Regions from separate parts of the Streptomyces sp. HUAS TT7 genome, predicted to be linked through region 2. Evidence: predicted binding sites of a transcription regulator. Region 2 holds the regulator's gene; the other holds the start of a gene.
What was found. Region 2 encodes HrcA, which represses chaperone genes, less so after heat shock. Its sites were predicted from a motif close to TTNGCACTCNGNNNNNCNGAGTGCNAA; they were not measured.
Positions count from the first base shown of each region.

Region 1: a site for HrcA is predicted at 3,026-3,052, ahead of groES (co-chaperone GroES). Genes of this name have one in related genera too.

Region 1 covers NZ_CP196175.1:3,515,066-3,522,670, reverse strand. The annotation lists gene ACSHXC_RS15650 (LCP family protein) at 1-831, opposite strand, end outside; gene ACSHXC_RS15645 (sensor histidine kinase) at 930-2,261, opposite strand; gene ACSHXC_RS15640 (response regulator transcription factor) at 2,275-2,964, opposite strand; gene groES (co-chaperone GroES) at 3,198-3,506, shown strand; gene groL (chaperonin GroEL) at 3,643-5,271, shown strand; gene ACSHXC_RS15625 (ester cyclase) at 5,368-6,063, opposite strand; gene ACSHXC_RS15620 (hydroxyacid dehydrogenase) at 6,140-7,168, opposite strand; gene ACSHXC_RS15615 (carbohydrate ABC transporter permease) at 7,227-7,605, opposite strand, start outside.
Region 2 covers NZ_CP196175.1:5,822,904-5,830,508, forward strand. The annotation lists gene ACSHXC_RS26180 (SpoIIE family protein phosphatase) at 1-304, shown strand, start outside; gene hemW (radical SAM family heme chaperone HemW) at 428-1,660, shown strand; gene ACSHXC_RS26190 (DUF3097 domain-containing protein) at 1,887-2,705, opposite strand; gene ACSHXC_RS26195 (MBL fold metallo-hydrolase) at 2,846-3,568, opposite strand; gene hrcA (heat-inducible transcriptional repressor HrcA) at 3,724-4,743, shown strand; gene dnaJ (molecular chaperone DnaJ) at 4,744-5,880, shown strand; gene ACSHXC_RS26210 (nitronate monooxygenase) at 6,076-7,167, shown strand; gene ACSHXC_RS26215 (16S rRNA (uracil(1498)-N(3))-methyltransferase) at 7,164-7,605, shown strand, end outside.

The sequences.
Region 1 (7,605 bases), 2.3 Mb from region 2:
GCCCGCCGAGTCGAGCTTCTGCGTCGCCGAAGCGAGGAACGCCTGCTGACGGCGCGTACGGTCCAGGTCGCCGCCGTCGAGCCCGTGCCGCTGCCGCACGAACGCGAGGGACTGCTGCCCGTTCAGGGTCTGCCTGCCGGCCGGGAAGTCGGCGCCCGAGTACTTGTCCTTCACGGGCTTCTTCAGGCAGACCGTCACTCCGTCCAGGGCGTCGGCCAGGTGGTAGAACCCGGCGAGATTCACCTCGGCGAAGTGGTCGATGGGCACGCCCAGAAAGTTGCGTACGGTCTCGATCTCGGCCCGGCGGCCCGCCTCGCGGCCCGCCGTCTCCAGCTTCCCCTTGTCGGTCACGCCCTGCGCGGCCAGCTTCTCCTCGGTGCGGGCCTTCTCCAGGCCGTACGCCTTCTTGATCTTGTCCTGGCCGTGGCCGGGGATGTCGACCAGGTCGTCGCGGGGCACCGAGAACGCCTTCGCCCTGCTGCCGTCGCCGGGCACGTGAAGGAGGATCAGGGTGTTGGTGTTGTAGCCGCCGATGTCGGAACTGCCCGCGTGCAGCTTGTCGAGGACCTCGGGCGGCAGGTCGTCGCCGTTCTGGTCCTTGCGGCTGTCCAGGCCCATCAGCAGGATGTTGGTGTCCCCGCCGACCGACTTGGGCGCGTTGTCGCCGAGCGCGTGCGAGGTGCCGATGCTCCCGGCCAGGTCGCGGTAGAGGTACCAGCCGCCGGCCAGCGCGCACAGCACCAGGACGGCGGCGGCAAGGGCGAACGTGCGCACCAGGCGCATCGGGCCGGAACGCTTTGTGCGACGGCGGCTGATTCGGCTGCGGCTCATTCGACGGTGGCTCACGCCGACCGATGCTGTGCCCCGGGCGCTGAAGGAATCCTGAGGGTCCTGAAGACGCCTTCAGAACCACCTGGCTCCCTACGGCTTCAGAACCGCCCCGGCAGCCGCGCCGTGAACGTCGCGCCCGGGCCCGCCCCCACCGACAGCTCCCCGCCGTGGGCCCGCGCGATCTCGCGGGCGATCGCGAGCCCGAGCCCGGTGCCGCCGCTCTCGCGGGCGCGGGCGGTGTCCAGGCGTACGAAGCGCTCGAAGATCCGGGACCGGTCGGCGGCCGGGATGCCGGGCCCGTCGTCGGCGACTTCGAGTACCGCGTCCGTGCCCTCCCGGGCGGCCCGCACCCGCACCTTCGTACGGGCATGGCGTACCGCGTTGTCGACGAGGTTGGCCAGCATCCGCTCCAGCTGCGCCGGGTCGCCGCGCACCGGCACGGGAGCATCGGCGAGCAGCTCGACCGGGACCCGGGCGGCCCGCCTGCGCGCGGTGTCCTCGGCCGCGAGCAGCGTCAGGTCGACCGGCTCGGCCAGGGGCTGCGGGTGGCCGTCGAGGCGGGCCAGGAGCAGCAGGTCGGCGGCGATCCGCTGGAGCCGCTCGGTGTCGTCGAGCGCGGCCCGCACCGACGCCGAGTCCGGTGCGGTGAGGGCGACTTCGAGCCGGGAGCGGACGGCGGCGATCGGGTTGCGCAGCTCGTGAGAGGCGTCCGCGACGAACTCGCGCTGGCGGACATGGGCCTGTTCGAGCCGGTCGAGCGTGGCGTTCACGGTCCGGGCGAGCAGCGCGATCTCGTCGGCGCCGCCGGGGTCGGGGACCCGCCGGTCCAGTTCGCTGGAGCTGACCTCGGCGAGCTCGGTGCGGATCGAGGTCACCGGGCGCAGCGCGAGCCCGGTGCCGGCCCAGGCGATGGCGGCGGCGAGCGCGATCAGCGGCGGGGCGCTGGCGAGCAGGGCCCACCCGATGGCGCCGGTCGCGTCGTCGACGTCGCTGAGCACGGTCATCCCGTACACATAGCTCGCCGGGCCGCCGGGAATCTGGGCGCGTACGACGACGGCGACCTCGTGGCGGCCCGCCTCCTTCAGGAGCCGGGACGCCGAGTCCTGTCCGTCCGGCGGGCGCAGATCGGCCAGCCCCTCGGCGGCGCCGGTCTCCTGGCTGGCGGCGGTGACCCGGCCGCGCTCGTCGAGCACGACGACGAGGTCGACGCCGTCGTCCGGCGGCGGCAGCTGTGTTCGTACGGTCCCGGTGTCGACCTGGGCGGCGACCTTGCGGGCGGCCAGCTCGGTGCGGCCGGTGGTGTTGTCGAGGAGGTTGGAGCGCAGGACGATGTAGAGCCAGATCCCGCCCGCGGCGAGCAGCAGCGCCATCGCGAGGGCGGCGGCCGCGGCGACCTTCCCGCGCACGGTCCGGGGCCGCGGCCACTTCATGGGCTTGTGTGGCTCAGCCCCCATCGGGCGCCATCCGGTAGCCGACCCCGTGCACGGTCAGGATCGATCGACGGCCGAACGGAGAATCGATCTTTTTCCTGAGCGAAGAGACATAGACCTCGACGATGTTCGGATCGATCCCGCCGTCCGCCCCCGTGGCGCTGTCCCAGACCTCGTCCAGGATGTGCTGCTTGGCGACGGCCTGGCCCGGCTCGGCCATCAGGCAGGCCAGGACCGCCAGCTCGCGGGCGGTCAGCTCGATCTCGCGCTCGCCGCGCCGGCAGCGCCGGGCGGCGGTGTCGAGGGTGAGGTCGCCGGCCTGGAGGGTGTCCTGGCGCGCGGCCCCGGCCCGGCGGCCGAGCGCGCGGAGCCGGGCGAGCAGCACCACGAAGGAGAAGGGCTTGGTCAGATAGTCGTCGGCCCCCGAGTCGAGCCCGTCGGCCTCGTCGTACTCGCCGTCCTTGGCGGTCAGCATCAGGACGGGGGTGAGATCGCCGAGCCGCCGCATCCGCCGGCAGATCTCGTAGCCGCTGAGCCCCGGCAGCATCAGGTCGAGCACGATCGCGTCGTACCCGCCGGTGAGCGCCAGGTCGAGCCCGCGGTGGCCGTCGTGCGCGAGGTCGACCCAGTGGCCCTCGGCGGAGATGCCCCGACGCAGCGAGTCGGCGAGCCCGGTTTCGTCCTCGACGACCAGAATGCGCATGCCGTCCAGGGTCACACAGGTGGCCACAAGCCCGGGAAGCGTCCGCCGTGGCGGTGGCAGATTGGCACTCCGCTTGACCGAGTGCTAATCACCGTCCTAGTCTCGCTTCTGGCACTCCCCACCGGAGAGTGCCAAGTAGCGACGGGCAGGTCCGGCACCCGCGACGACGGATCCACCTGGTCGCCACCCCAGACAGTTAACCCCGTGAGATCTCCGAAGGGGGAGACCGGATCGTGACGACCGCCAGCTCCAAGGTTGCCATCAAGCCGCTCGAGGACCGCATTGTGGTCCAGCCGCTCGACGCCGAGCAGACCACGGCCTCCGGCCTGGTCATTCCGGACACCGCCAAGGAGAAGCCCCAGGAGGGCGTCGTCCTGGCCGTGGGTCCGGGCCGCTTCGAGAACGGCGAGCGTCTGCCGCTCGACGTCAGCACCGGCGACATCGTGCTGTACAGCAAGTACGGCGGCACCGAGGTGAAGTACAACGGCGAGGAGTACCTCGTCCTCTCGGCCCGCGACGTGCTCGCGATCATCGAGAAGTAATTCACCGAAGTACGCGAGTACTTCGAGTTCGAAGCGAATGCTTTGAGAGCTGCGCCCCTGGTCACCCCGCTGATTGCCGGGCGGCGAGGGGCGCAGTGTCATTAACCCGAGTTTTCGAGAGGGCTGAACCGCTCCCATGGCGAAGATCCTGAAGTTCGACGAGGACGCCCGTCGCGCCCTTGAGCGCGGCGTCAACAAGCTTGCCGACACCGTCAAGGTGACGATCGGCCCCAAGGGCCGCAACGTCGTCATCGACAAGAAGTTCGGCGCCCCCACCATCACCAACGACGGTGTCACCATCGCGCGCGAGGTCGAGCTCGACGACCCGTACGAGAACCTGGGCGCCCAGCTGGTCAAGGAGGTGGCGACCAAGACCAACGACATCGCGGGTGACGGCACCACCACCGCGACCGTCCTGGCCCAGGCGCTGGTCCGCGAGGGTCTGCGCAACGTCGCCGCCGGCGCCTCCCCGGCCGCCCTCAAGAAGGGCATCGACGCCGCGGTCAAGGCCGTCTCCGACGAGCTCCTCGCGACCGCCCGTCCGATCGAGGACAAGACCGACATCGCCGCCGTCGCCGCGCTGTCCGCCCAGGACAAGCAGATCGGCGAGCTCATCGCCGAGGCCATGGACAAGGTCGGCAAGGACGGTGTCATCACCGTCGAGGAGTCCAACACCTTCGGTGTGGAGCTGGAGTTCACCGAGGGCATGGCCTTCGACAAGGGCTACCTCTCGCACTACATGGTCACCGACCAGGAGCGCATGGAGGCCGTCCTCGACGACCCGTACATCCTGATCAACCAGGGCAAGATCTCCTCGATCCAGGACCTGCTGCCGCTCCTGGAGAAGGTCATCCAGGCCGGCGCCTCCAAGCCGCTCCTGATCATCGCCGAGGACGTCGAGGGCGAGGCGCTCTCCACCCTGGTCGTCAACAAGATCCGCGGCACGTTCAACGCCGTGGCCGTCAAGGCCCCGGGCTTCGGCGACCGCCGCAAGGCCATGCTGCAGGACATCGCCACCCTCACCGGCGCGACCGTCATCGCCGAAGAGGTCGGCCTCAAGCTCGACCAGGCCGGCCTTGAGGTGCTCGGCACCGCGCGCCGCGTCACCATCACCAAGGACGACACCACGATCGTCGACGGCGGCGGCAACAGCGCCGACGTCGAGGGCCGCGTCAACCAGATCAAGGCCGAGATCGAGGCCACGGACTCCGACTGGGACCGCGAGAAGCTCCAGGAGCGCCTCGCGAAGCTGGCCGGCGGCGTGTGCGTGATCAAGGTCGGCGCCGCCACCGAGGTGGAGCTCAAGGAGCGCAAGCACCGTCTGGAGGACGCCATCTCCGCGACCCGCGCCGCGGTCGAGGAGGGCATCGTCTCCGGTGGTGGCTCCGCCCTGGTGCACGCCGCCAAGGTCCTGGACGGCAACCTGGACAAGGCCGGCGACGAGGCCACCGGTGTCGCGGTCGTCCGCCGCGCCGTCGTCGAGCCGCTGCGCTGGATCGCCGAGAACGCCGGCCTTGAGGGCTACGTCATCACCTCCAAGGTGAGCGAGCTCGACAAGGGCTTCGGCTTCAACGCCGCCACCGGCGAGTACGGCGACCTGGTCAAGGCCGGCGTCATCGACCCGGTCAAGGTCACCCGCTCCGCCCTGGAGAACGCCGCCTCCATCGCGTCCCTGCTGCTCACGACCGAGACCCTGGTCGTCGAGAAGCCGGCCGAGGAAGAGGCCGACGCCGGTCACGGCCACGGTCACGGCCACTCCCACTGACGTCTGCGACGTCGGGCCCGCAGTACGTGTGAAGGCCCCCGCTCCCGCCGTCGAGGCGGGGCGGGGGCCTTCCCCGTTGCGGGAGGGCTCGGCTGCTCAGCCCGCGATGCCCAACTGCTTCATCAGCCCCATGACGTTGTAGTGCCACCAGCCTTCCTGGATCCTGTCGTTCTTGAACCGGAAGATCGTGGTGCCGGTCATGGTGACCTGCTTGCCGGTGGCCGGGAGGCCCTGGAAGTCGCCCGTGTGGGTGGCCTTCCACGTCCACAGCGTCACCACGTCGTCGCCCTCGCAGATCTGCCGGTCGAGGTCGAAGGAGAAGTCGAAGGCCGACCGCCATCCGGTGACGTCGTTGCGTATCTCGTCGCGGCCGACGACCGTGTCCTGCTCCTTGATGATGTCGTGGTCGGCGTAGTCGGCCGCGAACACCTCGTCGATCGCGTCGAGGTTGCCGCCCGTGGCGATCTCGTGGAAGAAGCGGCGGGCGGTTGTCGCGTTCAACTGGTCGTTGCGCACCACATCCAGGTCCGTGAAGGTGGGCGCTCCGTCGCAGAGCGCCACCATCTCGGCGAAGATCCGGTCCGTCTCCGGGAGCTTCGAGTTCGCCATCGCCTCCTCGTACGAGGGAAACTCGACGATCTCGACGAAGTGGTTCCCGTCGGTGCGGTCCTTGCCGATGAGGGCGTGGGAAGCGGTCCGCCTGCCCTTGGTCTGTTCGACCCAGCGGTCCATGAGCCGGTCCAGGTCACTGAACCGCTCGGTCTTGAAGTCGATCACCTGTGCGAATGTCATGACTCCTCCCGGCTGGCTCGGGGTGCATTACATCCAGTTTAGTGATATTTAGCCCATTTGCTCCGTGGGTGGTGGCTCACGCCGAGTGGTGCAGCGCCGCCGGGAGTACGGGATCCGCGAACGGCACACCGGCCGCGAACCGCTCCACCTCGTCCAGCGCCCGATCCGCCATGCGGTGCAGCTCGTTGCCCAGCGAGCCCGCGATGTGCGGGGTCAGCAGGACGTTCGGGAGGTCGTACAACGGGGATTCCCGGGGCGGCAGTTCGGGCTCCGTCACGTCCAGGACCGCGTGCAGGCGGCCCGAGAGGAGTTCGGCGAGCAGGGCGGGCTCGTCGATCAGGGAGCCGCGCGCGGTGTTGACCAGCGTGGCACCCGTCGGCATCAGGGCAAGCCGGCGGGCGTCGATCATGCGGTGGGTCTCGGGGAGCTGGGGCGCGTGGACGGAGACGACGCTGCTGCGGGCGCACAGCGCGTCCAGGGACACCTGCTCAACGCCCAGCGATGCCGCTTCGGTTCCGCTCAGGTACGGGTCGTACAGAAGGACTTCGAAATCGAAGGGGCGCAGCAGCTCGATGACGCGGCGGCCGATGCGGGACGCGCCGATCAGGCCGACGGTGCGGCGGTAGTTCCCCGTGCGTTCGGTCTCGCTCAACCACTCGGGGGCGGTGCGCAGTTCGGCGTAGCGCTGGGCCGAGCGCAGCACGTCCTTCCCCGCGAAGAGGATCGCGGCCAGCGTGTACTCGGCGACCGGCAGGGCGTTGGCCGCGGCGGCCGACGTCACCGCGATGCCCCGTTCCCAGCAGGCGTCCGTGATGTGGTGCTTGACGGAGCCCGCCGCGTGGACCACCGCGCGCAGGTGGGGGGCCGAGTCCAGGACGTCCGCGGTGAGCGGGGGCGCGCCCCAGCAGGTGAGCAGGATCCGGGCCTCGGCGAGGGCGGCGGCGACCGGTCCGGTGGGCGCGGCGAGGTCGTGGGCGACCAGGTACGGGTCGGTGCGGGCGAGGGCGGTGAGCCGGGTGCGGTGCCGCTCCGCGAGGAGGCGGCCCGCGATGCCGGGACCCATCGCGAGCAGCAGAGCGGGCCGATTGTCAGTGGTGTGGTGCATGGTGGGACTCGGGCTCCTCACGAGGCGCTGGCCAGGGGTAACTGGGTGTCCGGGCCGGTCATTTGACGCTGCCGGCGGCGAGCCCGGCCTTCCAGTGCCGCTGGAGGGAGATGAAGGCGACGATCAGGGGGATGACGGCGAGGAGGGAGCCGGTGACGACGAGAGGGTAGTAGCTCGGCTCGGCATGGGTGTTGCTGTTCCAGGCGTACAGACCGAGGCTCAGCGGGAAGAGCTTCTGGTCGCTGAGCATGACCAGGGGGAGGAAGAAGTTGTTCCAGATCGCGGTGAACTGGAAGAGGAACACGGTCACGAAGCCCGGCATCACCATGCGCAGACCGACCGACCAGAACGTGCGCAGCTCGCTCGCCCCGTCGATACGGGCGGCCTCCAGGGCCTCGTCGGGGATGTAGCTCGCGCTGAACACCCGGGACAGATAC
Region 2 (7,605 bases):
CGGCTCGGTCCGGGCGGCCGCCGTCCCGCAGGTCCTGCTCGGCGTGGTCGAGGGCGCCCGCTACGAGAGCGAGAGCCTGCGCCTGACCTCGGGCGACACCCTGCTGTGCGTGACGGACGGGGTGACCGAGCGCCGCTCCGGCCCGCGCATGTTCGACGACGCCGACGGGCTCGCCACGGAACTGTCCGGCTGCGTCGGCCTGACCGCGTCCGGGGTGGCCGGCCGGATCAAGCAGGCGGTGTACGACTTCGGCGAGGCCCCGCCCGCGGACGATCTGGCACTCCTCGTCCTCCGGGCGGACTGACCCGGCCCGCACGCCGGGCCGGTCCCCAGTAGTGGGGCGTTCGGGCTGCCCCTGGCGGGGTGCCCGTGCGGGCATGGCTCCGGGGCGGTCAAGGGAACGGCGGGGGTGGCGGACAATGGGGGCATGCCTTCCGTACTGCCCGATGGTGAGCCCATGCCCGAGGACGGGTCGCTGCCCCGCCATGCCCTGGAAGGCGCCGGGGAGCGTCCGCTCGGCTTCTACCTGCACGTTCCGTACTGCGCGACACGCTGCGGCTACTGCGATTTCAACACGTACACGGCGAGCGAGCTGGTGGGCAAGGGCGGCGTCCTCGCCTCCCGCGACAACTACGCGGACATGGTCGTCGAGGAGATCCGCCTGGCCCGGAAGGTGCTTGGCGAGGACCCCCGCCCGGTGCGGACGGTGTTCGTGGGCGGCGGCACGCCCACGCTGCTCGCGGCGGCCGATCTGGTACGCATGCTGGCGGCGGTACGGGACGAGTTCGGCCTGGCCGAGGACGCGGAGGTCACGACCGAGGCGAACCCGGAGTCGGTGAACCCGGCGTATCTCGCGGAGCTGCGGGCGGGCGGCTTCAACCGGATCTCCTTCGGCATGCAGAGCGCCCGGCAGCACGTTCTGAAGGTCCTCGACCGTACGCACACGCCGGGCCGGCCCGAGGCATGCGTCGCGGAGGCCCGCGCGGCGGGCTTCGACCACGTCAACCTGGACCTGATCTACGGCACCCCGGGCGAGAGCGACGAGGACTGGCGGGCCTCGCTCGACGCGGCCGTCGGCGCGGGCCCGGACCACGTCAGCGCGTACGCCCTGATCGTGGAGGAGGGCACCCAGCTCGCCCGCCGCATCCGGCGCGGCGAGGTGCCGATGACTGACGACGACGAGCACGCGGACCGGTACCTGATCGCGGACGAGGTCCTCGGCGCGGCGGGCTACTCCTGGTACGAGGTCTCGAACTGGGCCACGACGCCCGCCGGGCGCTGCCTGCACAACGAGCTGTACTGGCGCGGGGCGGACTGGTGGGGGGCGGGTCCCGGCGCGCACAGCCACGTGGGCGGGGTGCGGTGGTGGAACGTGAAGCACCCGGGCGCGTACGCGGCGGCCCTGGCCTCGGGCCGCTCCCCCGGCGCGGGGCGGGAGGTGTTGGCCCCGGAGGACCGCAGGGTGGAGCGGATCCTCCTGGAACTCCGCCTGCGCGAGGGCTGCCCCTTGACCCTGCTGCACCCGGCGGGCCTGGCGGCGGCGCGCCGCGCGGCGGAGGAGGGGCTGCTGGACGCGGCGTCCTTCGCGGCGGGGCGGGCGGTTTTGACCTTGCGCGGTCGGCTGCTGGCGGATGCGGTGGTCCGGGACTTGGTGGACTGAGCGGGGCGGGGCTGCTTGCGCAGTTCCCCGCGCCCCTAACCCCTTTTCGGCCTCGGGCCGTGGGTGGCTGGTCGCGCAGTTCCCCGCGCCCCTAAAACCCGCCTTCGGCCGCGGGCCGTGCCGGGTTGCTCGCGCAGTTCCCCGCGCCCCTGGCAGGGTCGGTGCTGGCCCGCACCGGAGCCCCGTGGCACCCCGCCCGGCCCCAGCACCCAGCCCCCCCGGAGGGCTACGGCGCAGTCACGAAGTCGATCAAGTGCTCCACCGAACCCAGCAGCGACGGATCCAGGTCCTTGTACGACCGCACCCCCGAAAGGATCCGCTGCCAGGCCGCCCCCGTGTTCTCGGGCCACCCCAGCGCCCGACAGACCCCCGTCTTCCAGTCCTGCCCCCGCGGCACGACCGGCCACCCCGCAATCCCCACGGACGCCGGCTTCACCGCCTCCCACACGTCGATGTACGGGTGACCGACGACCAGCACATCGGGATGCGTCACGGACGCCGCGATGCGGGACTCCTTCGAGCCCGGGACCAGGTGGTCCACCAGAACCCCCAGCCGCGCATCCGGCCCGGGCGCGAACTCGGCCACGATCGCCGGAAGGTCGTCGATGCCCTCCAGGTACTCGACGACCACGCCCTCGATCCGGAGGTCGTCCCCCCACACCCGCTCCACGAGCTCGGCGTCGTGGCGCCCCTCGACATAGATCCGCCCCGCCCGCGCGACCCGGGCCCGCGCCCCCGGCACGGCCAGCGATCCGGAGGCCGTACGGGCGGGCCCTGCGGGGGCGGACGCGGAGGGGCGTACGAGCGTGACGACCTTGCCCTCCAGGAGGAAGCCGCGGGGTGCGAGCGGGAAGACGCGGTGCTTGCCGAAGCGGTCCTCCAGGGTGACCGTCGGCCCCTCGGCGGTCTTCTCGCAGCGGATCACGGCTCCGCAGAATCCCGTGGAGACCTCCTCGACGACGAGGTCGACCTCGGCAGGCACCTCGGGAACGGGCGCCTGCTTCTTCTTCCAGGGCGGCGTGAGATCAGGGCTGTAGCTACGCATGGGCCCCATTATTCGGGGCTGCGGCCGGGGGGCCGGGGGTCGGCCCCCCGGGAGATGCAGCCAGGGCGGCGTGAGATCGGGGCTGTAGCCGCGCATCGGCCCCATTGTCCGGGGGTGGCCGGGACGGACCGGCGCCGGGGTTACAACACGCCGAACCGCGCCGCGAGTTGGTCCCGCTGACCCCGTACGAAGGCCGCGTCCACCACCGCCCCGTGCCCCGGCACGTACACCGCGTCCTCGCCGCCCAGCGAGAGCAGCCGGTCCAGGGCGGTCGGCCAGCGCGAGGTCACCGCGTCGGAGCCCGCCTGGGGCTCGCCCGACTCCTCGACCAGGTCGCCGCAGAAGACGATCTCCGGCGAGCCGCCGGTCGCCGGGACCAGGACCGCGAGGTCGTGGCCGCTGTGACCGGGGCCGACATTGGCGAGCAGCACCTGACGGCCGCCCAGGTCCAGCGTCCACTCGCCGCACACCGCGTGGTGCGGAAGCACCAGCAGGTCGGCCGCCTCGGCCGCGTCCTCGGTGGACACGCCCTGGCGGGCCGCGTCGTCACGCAGCGCCTCGCGCACCAGCGCCCGCTCGATGCCGACCGCCCCGTACACCTCGGCCCCGGAGAACGCGGCCGTGCCCAGGACGTGGTCGAAGTGGGGGTGGCTGAGCGCGATATGGGTCACACGGCGGCCGAAGAGGGCCTCGGCCTGCGCCCGGAGTTCGGCGCCCTCGCGCAGCGTCGCACCGGTGTCGTACAAGAGGAGCGAGGTCTCCCCGGCGATCAGTGCGGCCGTGGCGTCCCAGACGGGCAGGCGCCTGCGCCCGACTCCGTCGCCGAGGCGCTCCCAGCCGAACTCTTCCCAACTGACGTCCATGACGCGACGCTATCCGCAATCGACCGGCGACGCCGCACGGTAGCGTGGTCGGCCGCCCTTGCTAGGGGCGTACCGGTCGGCCGTACACTGGCCGGGGGATTGCTGGCACTCGAACACAGTGAGTGCCAAACGGACGGCAACTGGAGGTGTGCGCGATGCTCAGTGAACGCAGGCTCGAGGTGCTGCGCGCCATCGTCCAGGACTATGTCGGCACCGAGGAACCGGTGGGGTCCAAGGCCCTCACCGAGCGGCACGCCCTCGGCGTGTCCCCGGCGACCGTGCGCAACGACATGGCCGTACTGGAGGAGGAGGGCTTCATCGCCCAGCCCCACACCAGCGCCGGCCGGATCCCGACCGACAAGGGCTACCGGCTCTTCGTCGACCGGCTGGCGGGCGTCAAGCCCCTGTCGTCGCCGGAGCGCCGCGCGATCCAGAACTTCCTGGACAGCGCGGTGGACCTGGACGACGTCGTGGCCCGTACGGTGCGGCTGCTCGCGCAGCTGACCCGGCAGGTGGCGGTCGTCCAGTACCCGTCGCTGACCCGGTCCACGGTGCGGCATGTGGAGCTTCTCTCACTCGCCGCGGCCCGGCTGATGCTGGTGCTGATCACCGACACCGGCCGCGTCGAGCAGCGCATGGTCGACTGCCCGGCGCCGTTCGGCGAGGCCGCGCTCGCGGACCTGCGGGCCCGGCTCAACGCACGGGTGGTGGGACGCCGCTTCGCGGACGTGCCGCAGCTGGTGCAGGACCTGCCGGAGTCCTTTGAACCGGAGGACCGAGGAACCGTTTCGACGGTCCTCGCCACCCTCCTCGAAACCCTGGTCGAAGAGACCGAGGAGCGGTTGATGATCGGCGGCACCGCCAATCTCACCCGCTTCGGACACGACTTCCCGCTGACCATCAGGCCGGTGCTGGAGGCGCTGGAGGAGCAGGTCGTGCTCCTCAAGCTGCTCGGCGAGGCCAAGGAATCGGGCATGACCGTACGCATCGGGCACGAGAACAACGCCCACGAAGGACTGAACTCCACGTCCGTCGTATCGGTCGGCTACGGTTCCGGCGGCGAGGCGGTCGCCAAACTCGGCGTGGTCGGACCGACCCGCATGGATTACCCCGGAACGATGGGAGCGGTACGCGCAGTGGCACGTTACGTCGGACAGATCCTGGCGGAGTCGTAAGTGGCCACGGACTACTACGCCGTACTCGGCGTGCGCCGCGACGCATCACAGGACGAGATCAAGAAGGCGTTCCGGCGCCTCGCACGTGAACTCCACCCGGATGTGAATCCGGACCCGAAGACGCAGGAGCGCTTCAAGGAGATCAACGCCGCGTACGAGGTGTTGTCGGACCCGCAGAAGAAGCAGGTGTACGACCTCGGCGGGGACCCGCTGTCGTCGTCGGGCGGCGGCGGTGCCGGCGGCTTCGGCGCGGGTGGCTTCGGCAATTTCTCGGACATCATGGACGCCTTCTTCGGCACGGCATCGCAGCGCGGCCCGCGCTCGCGGACCCGCCGCGGCCAGGACGCCATGATCCGCCTGGAGATCGACCTCAACGAGGCGGCCTTCGGCACCACCAAGGAGATCCAGGTCGACACCGCGGTGGTGTGTACGACCTGTTCGGGCGAGGGAGCCGCCCCCGGCACCTCCGCGCAGACCTGTGACATGTGCCGCGGCCGCGGCGAGGTGTCCCAGGTCACCCGGTCCTTCCTGGGCCAGGTCATGACCTCGCGGCCCTGCCCCCAGTGCCAGGGCTTCGGCACCGTGGTCCCGACCCCGTGCCCCGAGTGCGCGGGCGACGGGCGCATCCGTTCGCGGCGCACCCTCACGGTGAAGATCCCGGCCGGTGTCGACAACGGCACCCGGATCCAGCTCGCGGGGGAGGGCGAGGTCGGCCCCGGCGGCGGCCCCGCCGGCGACCTGTACGTGGAGATCCACGAGCTTCCGCACGACGTGTTCCAGCGCCGCGGCGACGATCTGCACTGCACGGTCACCATCCCCATGACGGCGGCGGCGCTCGGCACGAAGGTGCCGCTGCAGACGCTGGACGGCATGGAGGAGGTGGACATCCGCCCGGGCACCCAGTCCGGCCAGTCCATCCCGCTGCACGGCCGCGGCATCACGCACCTGCGGGGCGGCGGGCGCGGTGACCTCATCGTGCACGTCGAGGTCATGACCCCGGGCAAGCTGGACCCCGCGCAGGAGGACCTCCTGCGTCAGCTGGCCAAGCTCCGCGGCGAGGAACGCCCCACGGGCCAGTTCCAGCCGGGGCAGCAGGGGCTGTTCTCCCGCCTGAAGGACGCGTTCAACGGGCGTTGAGCCGTGGGAGGGGGCTACGGGGTGCATCCCCGTGGCCCCCTTTCCTTTTTTGGGGCTGCGCCCCAAACCCCCGAGACCTTCGGTCTGCAGACCGTGCTCCGGTTGTGCCCACCCCGAGCAAGGGGGGCTGGGGTTACTCACCCCGGGAGGGACAGGCGATTCGGTGCGAGAGCAACGCCGTGGCACGATGCGGGCATGGCTTTGACCGATCTCTGCCGGTATCCGATCGTGCAGGCGCCCATGGCGGGCGGCGCCTCCGGTCCGGCGCTGGCCGCGGCCGTCTCCGAGGCCGGAGGGCTCGGATTCCTGGCCGCCGGGTACAAGACCGCCGACGGCATGTACCAGGAGATCAAGCAGATGCGCGGGCTGACGAACCAGCCCTTCGGAGTCAACCTGTTCATGCCGCAGGACCCGCACACCGATCCCGCCGCCCTTGAGGTCTACCGCCACCAACTGGCCGGCGAGGCCTCCTGGTACGAGACCCCGCTGGGCGACGCCGACACCGGGGGCGACGACAACTACGAGGCCAAGCTGGCGATCCTGCGCGAGGACCCGGTGCCGGTGGTCTCGTTCACCTTCGGCTGCCCCGAGCGCCCGGTGTTCGACGCGTTCGCGAAGGCCGGTACGTACACGATCGTCACCGTGACCACCCCGCAGGAGGCGCAGGCCGCGCAGTGGGAGGGTGCGGACGCGGTGTGTGTGCAGGGCATCGAGGCGGGCGGTCACCAGGGCACGTACCGGGACGATCCGCAGGTCGGCGGGGCCGGTATCGGGCTGCTCACGCTGATCGGGCTCGTCCGGGAGACGGTCCAGCTGCCGATCGTGGCGGCGGGCGGCCTGATGCGGGGCGCGCAGATCGCGGCGGTGCTGGCGGCGGGCGCGGACGCGGCGCAGCTGGGCACGGCGTTCCTGGCGTGCCCGGAGTCGGGTGCGAACGTGCTGCACAAGCAGGCGCTGACCAACCCCCTTTTCGTCCGTACGGAGTTGACGCGGGCGTTCTCCGGGCGGCCCGCGCGGGGCCTGGTGAACCGCTTCATGCGGGAGCACGGGCCGTACGCCCCCGCCGCGTATCCGCAGGTGCACCAGCTCACCGCGGGTCTGCGCAAGGCGGCGGCCGAGGCGGGCGACCCCCAGGGCATGGCGCTCTGGGCGGGCCAGGGCCACCGTCTGGCCCGGGAGCTCCCGGCGGGCAGGCTCGTCGAAGTCCTGGCCTCCGAACTCGACGACGCGGCAGCGGAGTTGACCCAGAATCTGCAGAACCTGAAGAACATGAGGAGTGCGTCATGACCGCCCCGGTCTTCGTTGTCGACAAGGTGCCGGGCGGCGGCGAGTTCGTCCTGGACGGGGCGGAGGGCCGGCACGCCGTCTCCGTCAAACGCCTGCACGCCGATGAGGAGGTGACCCTCACCGACGGCGCCGGTAACTGGGCGGACGCGGTGGTCGTCGCGGCCGAGGGCAAGGACCGCCTGGTCGTACGGGTCACGGCGCACGCCACCGAGGACGAGCCGGCGGTACGGATCACCGTGGTGCAGGCGCTGCCCAAGGGCGACCGGGGCGAGGTCGCGGTGGAGACGATGACGGAGACCGGCGTCGACGCGATCGTGCCCTGGCAGGCCGGGCGCTGCATCACGCAGTGGAAGGGCGAGCGCGGCCTCAAGTCCCTTGCGAAATGGCGCAGTACGGCGCGGGAGGCGGGGAAGCAGTCCCGCCGGGTGCGCTTTCCGG